Regions from separate parts of the Streptomyces sp. NPDC001549 genome, predicted to be linked through region 1. Evidence: riboswitches for the same ligand, from Rfam matches in the RefSeq annotation. Region 1 holds a riboswitch; the other holds the start of a gene.
The links. Region 1 has a riboswitch for ZMP and ZTP ahead of ACFY04_RS21255 (bifunctional 5,10-methylenetetrahydrofolate dehydrogenase/5,10-methenyltetrahydrofolate cyclohydrolase). Riboswitches for the same ligand answer to the same signal wherever they lie in the genome.
Positions count from the first base shown of each region.

Region 1 (6,578 bases):
GCACCGGCACCGGCACGGGCGCCGGCCCGTCGGCGGACCCGGTCGGCCCCGCCGACGCCGTCGGACAGGCCCGATGAGCGGCAGGATCCTGCCGCTCCTGCCCGCGTCCCTGATGGTCCTGGCGCTGCTGATCAAGCTGCCGAAGCTGCGCCGGGACCGGGACCGGCCGCTGAACCGGACGGCGTGCGCGCTGCTCGCCGTCGGGGCACCCATCAACTTCCTCGCATCGCCGTCGACCATCGCCTCGGTCAACCGCCGCACCGGCGTGGTCAACTTCTCCGCGCCCCTGGTGTTCGGCCTGTGCACGGTGTTCTCCGGGCTGTGCGTCGTCCTGGTCCTGCAGTGGCGCGGCGGGCCGCCCGCGGCCGTGCGCCGGGCCACCCGGCTGACCACGGCCCTGTTCGGCACCGCGACCGCGGCCATCGTCGTCCTGTTCGTGATCGGCGACGCGCCGGTGGAACGGCTCCAGGACCTGGACACGTACTACGCGACCACGCCCTGGATCCGCGAGATGATCGTCTGCTTCCTCGTGGCGCACACGATGGGCACCTCGGCGCTGACCTGGCTGTGCGGCAAGTGGCTGACGCGCGCGGACCGCGCACTGCGCCCGCTGCGCACGGGGCTGGCCCTGATCGTGGTCGCCGGGCTGATGGACCTGGCCTACCTGGCCGCCAAGTGGGCCTCGGTCGTGGCCCGCTGGACCGGCCACGACCTGGTGTTCCTGTCCACGGACGTGGCGCCGCCACTGGCCGGGGCCGCCGGGCTGCTGCTCGGTGCCGGGTTCGTCGTGCCGCTGGTCGGCGGGTCGGCGACATGGCTGGCCCTCAGCCAGTACCGGCGGCTGCACCCGCTGTGGAAGGCACTGCGCGGATTCGCCGCGACCCAGGGACGGACCGTCCCGCTGGCCTGGTGGTCCCCGGTGGGGATCCGGCTGATCCACCGCGAGTCGGTCATCGACGACGGCATCCTGGCGCTGGCCGGCTGGTTCGACCCCCGGGTGCGCAGCGCCGCGTACGAGGAGGCCCTGGGCCGGGGTATGGGCGAGGCGCAGGCCGCCGCGGTCGCGGACGCGGCCGTTCTGGCGGCCGCATGCCGCCTGAAGGCCGCCGCCGCGGGCGGACCCCTGCCGGGACCGGCCGCGATCCCGGAGCCCTACCGGCTGGGCCGGCGGCCCCTGACCGCCCTGGCCGACGCGTTCCGTACCTCCGGCATCGTCGCCGCGGCCCGTGACGCGGCCACCGCCGGCACGCCGGACCTGAACCCCGACCCGGTCGGCGCCTGAGGCGCACGGCCCCGGGGCCCGGACACCCGGGGAAAACGCGACGCCCCGGACCGAGGGCCGGGGCGTGCGTGAGCGCGTGTGCGTGCCTGCGTCGTACGCGGGATCCGCGCGGTGGGATCAGAGCTCCGCGAGGTCCAGCCCGGCCTGCGCGGCGGCCGCCTGCACGGTCTGCTCCAGCAGTACGGCGATGGTCATCGGGCCGACACCACCCGGCACCGGAGTGATCAACGAGGCCCGGGCGGCGGCCGACTCGAAGTGCACGTCGCCGACGTTGCCCTCGTTGTAACCGGCGTCCAGGACCACCGCGCCCGGCTTGATGTCCTCGCCCCGGATGAACTCGGCCTTGCCGACGGCGGCGACCAGCACGTCCGCCTGGCGCACGATCGAGGGCAGGTCCTGGGTGCGCGAGTGGCAGTAGGTGACGGTGGCGTTCTGCTCCAGCAGCAGCATCCCGGCCGGCTTGCCCAGGATCGCGCTGCGGCCGACGACGACGGCGTGCTTGCCGGTCAGGTCCACGTCGTAGGCGGCGAGCAGCCGCATGATGCCGCCGGGGGTGCAGGAGACGAAGCCCGGCAGCCCGAAGCCCATGGCGGCGAAGGAGTGCATGGTGACCCCGTCGACGTCCTTGCCCGGGGCGATGGCCTCGAAGGCGGCGCGCTCGTCGATGTGGTGCGGGACGGGGTGCTGGAGCAGGATGCCGCTGATCTCCGGGTCCTCGGACAGCGCGGTGAGCGTGGCCACCAGCTCCTCGGTGGTGGTCTCGGCCGGCAGCTCGACGTGGCGGGAGGTGATCCCCGCCTTGGCACAGCGGTTCTGCTTCATGCGGACGTAGGTCACGGAGGCCGGGTCCTCGCCGACCAGCACGGTCGCGAGGCAGGGCGCGGTGCCGGTGCGCTCGGTGATCTTCGCCGCGTAGGCGGCGGTCTGCTCCGAGATGCGGCGGGCGAGGGCCGTGCCGTCCATAAGCTGGGCGGAGCCGGCGGCAGTGTCAGTGGCAGTCTGGGCAGTCGTCACGGGGTCTCCTGAACGTCGCTGCGGATCGCGGTTCGCCCAGGCGCGCGGCAGCCGACGTACCGGAGGTCCACAGGTACGCCGGGCCGCTCCCCGGTGGTGATCCACCCGAACGCCAGTCACGGCCCGCCGACCACTGTAGTCGACATATCCGGTGGTTGTCGGGCGTCCGACCTGGGACGATCAATGCATGACGCGTACTTTCGACCACCTTGTCGCCGAGGCCGAGTCCGTCTCCGTGGACGGCTGGGACTTCTCCTGGCTCGACGGCCGGGCCACCGAGCAGCGCCCCTCCTGGGGCTACCAGAAACTGATGAGCGAGCGCCTGGCCCAGGTCCGGTCCGCGCTGGACATCCAGACCGGCGGCGGTGAGGTTCTGGCCGGCTGCGCTCCGCTGCCACCGCTGATGGTCGCCACCGAGTCCTGGCCGCCCAACATCGAGAAGGCGACGCGGCTGCTGCACCCGCTGGGCGCGGTGGTGGTCGCCGACGCCGACGAGCCGCCGCTGCCCTTCGGCGACGCGGCCTTCGAGCTGGTGACCAGCCGGCACCCGGTGACCATCTGGTGGGAGGAGATCGCGCGGGTGCTGACGCCGGGCGGCGGATACCTCTCGCAGCAGGTCGGTCCGGCGAGCGTCTTCGAGCTCGTCGAGTACTTCCTCGGCCCGCAGCCGGAGGAGATCCGGCGCGCCCGGCACCCCGACGACGCGGTCGCCGACGCCACCGCGGCCGGCCTCGAAGTCCTCGATCTGCGCTCCGAACGTCTGCGCACGGAGTTCCACGACATCGGAGCCGTGATCTACTTTCTACGGAAGGTTATCTGGATGGTGCCCGGCTTCACGGTCGGGCAGTACCGGGACCGGTTGCGTGAGCTCCACGAACGGATCGAACGCGACGGTCCGTTCGTCGCTCACACCGCCCGCTTCCTCATCGAAGCCCGCAAAACGGGCTGATCTGAAGGGCGGACGGATCTGCGCCGGATCGGGTTGCGTGGCCACAGCGTGGCGCAGGTCACTCAATTCAGCGCGTAACGAATCGACTCGGGCATGCGATGAACCGACAGGTGTCCTCGCGCGGCCCGGAATACAGACCCCCCTCGGGTCTGTTTCCCGAGTTCGCGCGATGATGTCCCGCCCACCCTTATCTGTTCGCAACGAGAGGCTCCTTGTGTCGCTCAGCCCGTCCCGTACGTTCCCTCCGGAGATCGCCGAATCCGAGGCCCTTGTCGCGCTCGTCGAGCGCGGCCGCGAGCAGGGTCACATCAACGGTGACGACGTGCGCCAGGCCTTCGAGGCCGGCCGCATCCCGGTGGACCAGTGGAAGCGGGTCCTGCGCAGCCTGAACCAGGTCCTGGACGAGGAGGGTGTCGCCCTTCACGTCAGCGCGGCCCCCGCCACCAAGGCTGCCGCCAAGAAGCCCCGCAAGGCTGCCGCCGCCCCGGCCCGCACCGTGGCCAAGAAGGCCACCGCGGCGCCGCGCCCCATCGGTGCCCGTAAGACCGCGGCGACCACCGCGGCGACGGCCGCCACCACCGCCACGGCGATATCCGCTTCGTCGGCCGCAGCCATCGGGGACGAGGCGTCGGCCGAGGCCGCCGCCGAGCCGAAGAAGCGCACGGTCAAGAAGACCGCCGTGAAGAAGACCGCCGTGAAGAAGACCGCGGCGAAGAAGACCAGCGCCAAGGACGCCGACGAGGGCGAGACCCCCGCCGTCGAGGGCGAGGACTGGGCTGCCGAGGACCTCGCCGACGAGGCCGAGGACGAGGCGCCCAAGGCCGGCGGCACCCAGGGCTTCGTCCTGTCCGACGACGACGAGGACGACGCCCCGGCGCAGACGGTCATGGTGGCCGGTGCCACCGCCGACCCCGTCAAGGACTACCTCAAGCTCATCGGCAAGGTGCCGCTCCTCAACGCCGAGCAGGAGGTGGAGCTCGCCAAGCGCATCGAGGCGGGTCTGTTCTCCGAGTACAAGCTCGAAGAGGAGGAGGACCACAAGCCCGCCTTCAAGCGCGAGCTGGAGATCCTGGTCGAGGACGGCCGCCGCGCGAAGAACCACCTGCTGGAGGCCAACCTCCGCCTCGTGGTCTCCCTCGCCAAGCGCTACACGGGCCGCGGCATGCTCTTCCTGGACCTGATCCAGGAGGGCAACGTCGGTCTGATCCGCGCGGTCGAGAAGTTCGACTACACCAAGGGCTTCAAGTTCTCCACGTATGCGACCTGGTGGATCCGGCAGGCGATCACCCGTGCCATGGCCGACCAGTCGCGCACCATCCGCATCCCGGTGCACATGGTCGAGATCATCAACAAGCTCGCCCGCGTGCAGCGCCAGATGCTCCAGGACCTGGGCCGTGAGCCCACCCCGGAGGAGCTGGGCAAGGAACTCGACATGACCCCCGAGAAGGTCATCGAGGTCCAGAAGTACGGCCGTGAGCCGATCTCCCTGCACACCCCCCTGGGTGAGGAGGGCGACAGCGAGTTCGGTGACCTCATCGAGGACTCCGAGGCGGTCGTCCCGGCGGACGCGGTCTCCTTCACCTTCCTCCAGGAGCAGCTCCAGTCCATCCTGGGCACGCTCTCGGAGCGCGAGGCGGGCGTGGTCTCCATGCGCTACGGCCTCAACGACGGCCAGCCGAAGACCCTGGACGAGATCGGCCGCGTGTACGGGGTCACCCGTGAGCGCATCCGCCAGATCGAGTCCAAGACCATGTCGAAGCTGCGCCACCCGTCGCGTTCGCAGGTGCTGCGCGACTACCTCGACTGAGTCGATCTCCTCCAGCACGCCCCTGACCTGCGGATCCGCGGGTCGGGGGCGTTCTGCGTCTGCATCCGGTCACGGGTCGGGGCCGGCCAGGGGTCCGGTCAGAGGTCAGGCCAGGGGGTCCGGTCAGGAGGTCCGGCCAGGGGGTGCCGGTCAGGTCAGGCGGAAGACGGGTCCCTTGGGGGTGAACGGCAGGGAGGCACCCTGGGGGATCAGATAGGCGTGTTCGCGCCGGATGCGCAGGGTGTCGCACCAGCCGTCCGTGATCACCAGGACCGGGGCCCCGGGCGGGAAGTCCTCCGCCCGCTGCAGCAGGTCGATGCCCGGCTGCAGCTCGGTCCCGCCGCGCCCGCGGACCCGTACCCGGCCCGCGATCTCGGTCGGGGGCAGATAGCCCGCGTCGTACGGCGCCGCGTCGCAGAAGACGACGCGGGCCGCCGGTACGTCGCGGGCTTCCGCGTACGAGGCGATCGCGCCCAGCGCCTTGCCGAGCAGGGCGGCGTTCATCGACCCCGAGGTGTCGAGGACCACGCCGAAGGTGCAGCGGGCGACCTCCTCGGGCGGGAAGGAGCGGCCCGCGCGCGGGATGTCCGGGGTGGAAGCCTGGCGGCGCGCCGGGCGCGCGAAGCTCCGTACCGGCTCGGGGCGCGGCACGTACTCGTCGAACCAGCGGGCGAGCCGGGCGTCCCACGGCACGGGCGGGTGGGCCAGGGCCCGGATCTCCTGGATCAGCCCGGCGGGCAGCAGGCCGCGCTCCCCGTACGTGTGCAGGTCGAAGCCCTGGACCAGGCCGCGCCGGTAGAACTCGTCCAGGTCGGCGTACGGTGCGCTGCCCGGATGGGGCAGCGGGTCGCCCAGGATGTCCCCGCGGCCCTTGCCGCGCAGGGTGGCGAGGCGGCGCATCCGGCGCAGGTCGGTGGTGATCCGGTCGTAGACCTCCTCGACGGAGAGGTCCTTCAGCTCCGGGTCGTGCAGCAGCCCGGCGGGCATCTCGCCGACGCCCATCTCCACCAGCCAGCCGTTGACCACGTAGTCGGCGGCCACGTTGTGCAGGTACGGGTCCCGGGCCCCGCGGCGCTCGCCGTGGCGCAGGGCGGCGTGCAGCATCTCGTGAGCCAGGATGAACCGCCATTCCCCCTCCTCGAACCTGCGCAGCGGGTTGACGTAGATCTCCCCGGCGGTGGCACTGACCGCGGCGATGTCGATGTCCTGGGCGCGGGCCAGCTCGGCGTCGGCGACGATCTTCAGGCCGCTGGCGAGGCCGCCGAGGAGCGGGTAGGACGAGACGAACCAGTTCAGGGCGCGGTCCCACGGGCGCTGCGCCACGCGTTCCCCCGTGACCCGGTCGCGGCGCCCGCCGGCGACCTCCATGGCGGCGGAGACGCTGCGGGTCAGGGCGTGCGCGAAGGCGGTCTCCCAGTCGGGGACCGGGGTGGAGTTCCATGCGTTCCAGGTGACCAGGAGCTGGTCGGGGTGGTCGCCGGCGGTGCCGCAGAGTGCGTGGGCGGCGGGGATGCCGTCCCGGCGCC
Region 1 covers NZ_JBIAVJ010000012.1:160,541-167,118, forward strand. The annotation lists gene ACFY04_RS21245 (NAD(P)/FAD-dependent oxidoreductase) at 1-77, shown strand, start outside; gene ACFY04_RS21250 (MAB_1171c family putative transporter) at 74-1,282, shown strand; gene ACFY04_RS21255 (bifunctional 5,10-methylenetetrahydrofolate dehydrogenase/5,10-methenyltetrahydrofolate cyclohydrolase) at 1,400-2,245, opposite strand; ZMP/ZTP riboswitch at 2,324-2,426, opposite strand; gene ACFY04_RS21260 (class I SAM-dependent methyltransferase) at 2,484-3,245, shown strand; gene ACFY04_RS21265 (RNA polymerase sigma factor) at 3,460-5,052, shown strand; gene ACFY04_RS21270 (hypothetical protein) at 5,203-6,578, opposite strand, start outside.

Region 2 (6,578 bases), on a different contig from region 1:
GTCGCCACCGTCACCGAGCCGCGCGCCAGGGCCGAGGTGAGGAGCAGGAAGGCCGCGGCGCCGCCCAGCAGGAGGGCGTACAGGGCCGGGTTGCGCAGGTCCCAGGGGGAGTCGATGAGCCGGACCGAGACCTCCACCACCCCGAAGCCCGTCCCCGCCGCGAGGCCGAGGACCAGCGCCCGCGGCCCGTCCGGGAGCCGGCCCGCGACCACGCCGACCAGCAGCACCAGCCCGGCCACCACCAGCAGCCCCACTTCCAGCGCCGTCGACCCGGTCCCCGTGCCCTCCTCCCCGGCGGAGAGCCCGAGCATCAGCAGCCCCGCGCACACCACCGCCACCGCGCCCCACTCGGTCCGGGACAACCGCACCCGCAGCAGCCGCGCCGCCACCACCGCCGTCACCGCCAGGCTGGCCGCCAGCGCCGCCCCCACCGCGTAGATCGGGACGTGCCGCAGGGCGATGATCTGGAGCACGAAGCCGGCTCCGTCGAGGCCCAGACCCGCCAGGTACCGCCACTGCCGCACGGCCCGCAGGAACAGCGCCGTGTCCACTCCGGACCCGGTACCGGGCTCCGCCGCCCGCGCCGCGACCGCCTGCAGAACCGAAGCCGTACCGAAGCAGACCGCCGCACCGAGCGCGCAAATCATCCCAATCAGCACGAACTGACTCTAGGTCACGGATCTCACAGCGGCCGGATTCCATCGGCCGGTGGCCCCGCTCTACTCTGTCGGCAGCACGCGAGGCCCCAGGGGGAGCAGTAGACATGGACATCAGCAGCACCAATCAGCGCCGCATGCGCTCCGGCGCCGTCGCCCTCGGAGGCATGGGCCTGCTCGCGGCCACCCTCGTGGCCTGCGGCAGCAGCGACGAACCGGACAAGCGGTGTGCCTCCCGTTCGACGCTCAACCAGCTGAACAACAAGGAGTGCAAGACCGGCGGCACCGGCGCCTACTACTACGGCGGCTACGTCAGCTCCGGCAAGGTCGCCGGCGGCAGCTTCGACAAGTCCGCCGTCACCCGCGGCGGCATCGGCGGCCACTCCAGCTCCGGCTCCAGCGGCGGCTGACCGAGACCATGCAGCGGCACACCATCGAGCCCCGTCCCGACTGGCAGAAGACCGTCGAGGAGCAGGGTCTGATCTATCCCCTGACCCGCTACCCCGACGACTCCCTGCGCCCCTACTGGGACGAGAGCGCGTACTACTCCTTCTCGCTCCCCGAGGTCGAGGCCCTGGAGAACGTCGTCGAGGAGCTGCACGCCATGTGCCTGGCCGCGGCCGCGCACATCGTCGAGCAGGACCGCTTCGCCGACCTCGGCATCACCGACCCGAAACTGGCCGCGCTGATCGCCGAGTCCTGGCGGCGGCGCGCCGAACAGCCCTCCCTCTACGGCCGTTTCGACCTGCGCTACGACGGCAGCGGCAGCCCGGCCAAGATGCTGGAGTACAACGCGGACACCCCCACCTCCCTCGTGGAGGCGGCCAGCCCCCAGTGGTTCTGGATGGAGGAACGCTTCCCCGGCGCCGACCAGTGGAACTCCCTCCACGAGCGCCTCGTCGACGCCTGGCGGCGCCAGGCCGAGCTGCTCCCGCCCGGCCCGCTGCACTTCGCGCACTCCGAGACCGACGAGCTCGGCGAGGACCTGATGACGGTCGCCTACCTCCAGGAGACCGCCGAGCAGGCCGGCCTGGACACGCACGCGCTCTCCGTCGAGCAGATCGGCTGGGACAGCCTGTCCGGCCGGTTCGTGGACGAGAAGCTCCGCTTCATCCGCTCCTGCTTCAAGCTCTACCCGTGGGAGTGGCTGGCCACGGACGAGTTCGGCCCGCAGGTCCTCGGCACGTACGACCACGGCGGCGGCTCCGGCTCCACCTGCTGGATCGAGCCGCTGTGGAAGATGCTGCTGTCCAACAAGGCGCTGCTCGCGATCCTGTGGGAGCTCTTCCCGGAGCACCCCAACCTGCTGCCCGCCTACCTCGACGGCCCGCGCGAGCTCGCCGGGCCCGGGTCCGCCGGCTACGTGGCCAAACCCCTCCTCGGCCGTGAGGGCGCGGGGGTCACCCTGCACGAGGCGGGCGACGGCGGCGAGCCCTTCGTACCGGAGGAGGGGGAGCGGTACTGCTTCCAGGGCCTGGCCCCGCTGCCCGACTTCGACGGCAACCGGGTGGTGCTCGGCGCATGGGTCGTCGAGGACGAGGCGGCGGGGCTCGGCATCCGCGAATCGGCGGGGCCGGTCACGGACGAGTACGCCCGCTTCCTGCCCCACGTCATCCTCTGACCGAACCGGGAAGTCCTACACGCCCAGCACCGACCGGAGCTGGTCCAGGCCCCAGTCCAGGTCCTCCTTGCTGATCACCAGCGGCGGGGCGATCCGGATCGTCGACCCGTGGGTGTCCTTCACCAGCACCCCGAGCTCCATCAGCTTCTCGGAGATCTCCCGGCCCGTGCCCCGTGACGGGTCGACGTCGACGCCCGCCCACAGCCCGCGGCCGCGTACGGCGGTCACCGCGCCCCCGCCGACCAGCAGGTTCAGCTCCCGGTGCAGGTGCTCGCCCAGCTCGGTGGCACGGCCCTGGAACTCGCCGGTCCGGAGCATCGCGATCACCTCCAGCGCGACGGCGCACGCGAGCGGGTTCCCGCCGAAGGTGGACCCGTGCTGCCCGGGCCGGAACACCCCGAGCACGTCCCGGTCGGCGACCACGGCCGACACCGGCACCACGCCGCCGCCGAGCGCCTTGCCGAGGATGTACACGTCCGGGACGACCCCCTCGTGCTCGCACGCGAAGGTCCGGCCGGTCCGTCCCAGCCCCGACTGGATCTCGTCCGCCATGAAGAGGACGTTCCGCTCGCGGGTCAGTTCCCGTACGCCGGTCAGGTACCCGGCGGGCGGCACCAGCACCCCCGCCTCGCCCTGGATCGGCTCCAGCAGCACGGCCACCGTGTTCTCGGTGACGGCGTGGGCCAGGGCGGTGAGGTCCCCGTACGGAACGATCTCGAAGCCCGGCGTGTACGGGCCGAAGTGGTCGCGGGCGTCGTGGTCCGTGGAGAAGGAGACGATGGTCGTGGTCCGCCCGTGGAAGTTGTCCGCGGCGACCACGATCTTGGCGTGCCCGTCCGGGACGCCCTTGACCTCGTAGCCCCACTTGCGGGCGGTCTTCACCGCCGTCTCCACGGCCTCCGCCCCCGTGTTCATGGGCAGCACCATCTCCTTGCCGCACAGCGCGGCGAGCTCGGTACAGAAATCGGCGAAGCGGTCGTGGTGGAAGGCGCGCGAGGTGAGCGTGACCCGTTCCAGCTGGGCACGGGCGGCGTCGATCAGACGGCGGTTGCCGTGCCCGAAGTTGAGGGCCGAGTACCCGGCGAGCATGTCGAGGTATCTGCGGCCCTCGACATCGGTCATCCACGCGCCTTCCGCGGACGCGACGACCAGGGGCAGCGGATGGTAGTTGTGCGCGCTGTGCGCGTCTGCGGAGCGGATGGCATCAGCAGTTGTCGACACGGGGTCTCCGATCGTCCGTCCGGCGGGGTGAAGCGCCGGGTGAAGCGGTGACGAGGGTGGCGTCACCTTCTTATCGTCGCTCGTATCCCGGACGCAGAAACCTCTCTCCCGGCGCGCCCGCTAAGGTGTCCGGTACGCACGGCGACTGGCGTACGGAGAACCAACTCCGGGGGAGTCGTGCGCGCTCGACCGCATACAGGGCCGCTCGCCTGGGCCTCGCGGGGTACCGATCACATCGACCCCGGAGGAGCCCGCCATGTCCGCGAGCCGCCATCCCGCCCTTTTCGCCACCGACCCCGAGCTGGCGTCCTTCGTCGCGGCGGAGGAAGTACTGCAGGCACAGACCCTGCGCCTGATCCCCAGTGAGAACTACGTGTCCGCGGCCGTCCTCGAAGCCTCCGGCACCGTGCTGCAGAACAAGTACAGCGAGGGCTATCCCGGCCGCCGCTACTACGAGGGCCAGCAGAACATCGACCGGGTCGAGGCGCTGGCGGTCGAGCGGGCCAAGGGCCTGTTCGGCGTGGACCACGCCAATGTGCAGCCGTACTCCGGCTCGCCCGCCAACCTGGCCGTGTACCTGGCCTTCGCCAAGCCGGGTGACACGGTGATGGGCATGGCCCTGCCGATGGGCGGGCACCTGACGCACGGCTGGGGCGTCTCGGCGACCGGCTCCTGGTTCCGGGGCGTGCAGTACGGCGTCCGGGCCGACACCGGGCTCATCGACTACGACGCGGTGCGCGAGCTGGCCCTCGCCGAGCGGCCCAAGCTGATCTTCTGCGGCGGTACCGCCCTGCCGAGGACCATCGACTTCGCCGCCTTCGCGGAGATCGCGCGGGAGGCGGGCTCGGTCCTGGTCGCCGACGTCGCCCACATCGCGGGCCTGATCGCGGGCGGCGCGCACCCGTCCCCGGCGGACCACGTCGACGTCATCTCCACCACCACGCACAAGACCCTGCGCGGCCCGCGGGGCGCGATGCTGATGTGCCGGGAGGAGCACGCGAAGGCCATCGACAAGGCGGTCTTCCCGGGCCTGCAGGGCGGCCCGCACAACCAGACGACGGCCGGTATCGCGGTGGCGCTGCACGAGGCCGCGCAGCCGTCCTTCGTCTCGTACGCCCACGCGGTCGTCGCCAATGCCAAGGCGCTGGCCGCGGCGCTGCTGCAGAAGGGCTTCGACCTGGTCTCGGGCGGTACCGACAACCACCTGATCCTGATCGACCTGACGGGCAAGGACGTGCCGGGCAAGATCGCGGCCAAGGCCCTGGACCGGGCGGGCATGGTCGTGAACTACAACACGGTGCCGTTCGACCCGCGCAAGCCGTTCGATCCCTCGGGGGTGCGGATCGGTACGCCGTCGCTGACGTCCCGCGGGCTGTCCACGGAGCACATGCCGGTGGTGGCGGACTGGATCTCGCGCGCGGTGGACGCGGCCGCGAAGGGGGACGAGCAGGCGCTCGGCGCGATCCGCGCGGAGGTCACGGACCTGATGGCCGCCTTCCCGGCCCCGGGGCTGCCGCTCGCCTGACCTGCGGCACCGCTGCTGGGGCTCCGCCCCAGGCCCCGCGCCTCAAGCGCTGGCGGGGCTGAAAGATCGCCTCAAGCGCTGGCGGGGCTGAAAGATCGCCTCAAGCGTCGGCGGGGCTGGAAAATCCAGCCCCGCCGGCGCTTGAGCGGGGGCACGCCCGGGGACTGAAACCGGTCGCTCGGCCGGGGCGGGCTCCGGACGATCCGCTACCGCCGGGTACCCCGGCGCGGTGCGGGCGGACCCGGCGCGACCCGGAGGGATCCGGCCGCCGGCGGGCACGGGCCCGCCCCCGCACCTGAGAGAATGAAGCCATGGCTTCTGATCGTCCTCGCGCGCTCTCCGGCATCCAGCCCACCTCCGGTTCGTTCCACCTCGGGAACTACCTCGGAGCCATCCGCCAGTACGTCGCCCTGCAGGAGACGCACGACGCCTTCTACATGGTGGTCGACCTGCACGCGATCACCATGCCGCAGGATCCGAAGGATCTGCGCGCGAACACCCGCCTCTCCGCCGCCCAGCTGCTGGCCGCCGGCCTGGACCCCGAGCGCTGCACGCTCTTCGTCCAGAGCCACGTGCCCGAGCACGCTCAGCTCGGCTGGGTCATGAACTGCATCACCGGCTTCGGCGAGGCCAGCCGGATGACCCAGTTCAAGGACAAGTCCGCCAAGGGCGGCGTCAACAGCGCCAGCGTCGGCCTGTTCACGTATCCGATCCTGCAGGTCGCCGACATCCTGCTGTACCAGGCGAACGCGGTCCCCGTCGGCGAGGACCAGCGCCAGCACATCGAGCTGACCCGCGACCTGGCGGAGCGCTTCAACCAGCGCTACGGCCGGACCTTCACCCTCCCCGCCGCGCACATCGTCAAGGAGGTCGCGAAGATCTACGACCTCCAGGACCCGGCGATCAAGATGTCGAAGTCCGCGTCGTCCCCCAAGGGCCTGATCAACCTCCTCGACGAGCCCAAGGTCACCGAGAAGAAGATCAAGAGCGCGGTCACCGACACCGAGGCCGAGATCCGCTTCGACTCCGAGAAGAAGCCCGGCGTCAGCAACCTGCTCACGATCTACTCCACCCTCACGGGCGAGACGATCGCCGAGCTGGAGGCCAGGTACGAGGGCAAGGGCTACGGAGCGCTGAAGACCGACCTGGCCGGCGTGATGGTCGATTTCGTCACACCGTTCAAGAAGCGGACCCAGGAATACCTGGACGACCCGGAGACGCTGGACTCCCTCCTGGCCAAGGGCGCGGAGAAGGCCCGCACGGTCGCCGCCGAGACGCTCGCGCAGGCCTACGACCGCCTCGGTCTGCTGCCCGCCAAGCACTGACGAACGCAACTACGGACAGAGAGCCCTGGCACGAATGGGGGTGCTGCCGCCACACTGGGGCGGCAGCAGTCCACAGCGACAAGCGGAGGAGAGATACGTGGGGACCGTAACGCTCGGCGTTTCGATCGCGGTCCCGGAGCCGTACGGCAGCCAGCTCCAGGAGCTGCGCGCGGGCTTCGGGGACGCCGCCGCGCACGGCATCCCCACGCACGTCACCCTCGTCCCGCCCA
Region 2 covers NZ_JBIAVJ010000028.1:114,052-120,629, reverse strand. The annotation lists gene ACFY04_RS34995 (hypothetical protein) at 1-659, opposite strand, end outside; gene ACFY04_RS34990 (hypothetical protein) at 764-1,066, shown strand; gene ACFY04_RS34985 (glutathionylspermidine synthase family protein) at 1,075-2,277, shown strand; gene rocD (ornithine--oxo-acid transaminase) at 2,293-3,498, opposite strand; ZMP/ZTP riboswitch at 3,630-3,720, shown strand; gene glyA (serine hydroxymethyltransferase) at 3,755-5,023, shown strand; gene trpS (tryptophan--tRNA ligase) at 5,335-6,348, shown strand; gene ACFY04_RS34965 (2'-5' RNA ligase family protein) at 6,446-6,578, shown strand, end outside.
Region 2: linked by a shared signal. The riboswitch ahead of glyA (serine hydroxymethyltransferase) and the one ahead of ACFY04_RS21255 (bifunctional 5,10-methylenetetrahydrofolate dehydrogenase/5,10-methenyltetrahydrofolate cyclohydrolase) in region 1 are both predicted to bind ZMP and ZTP.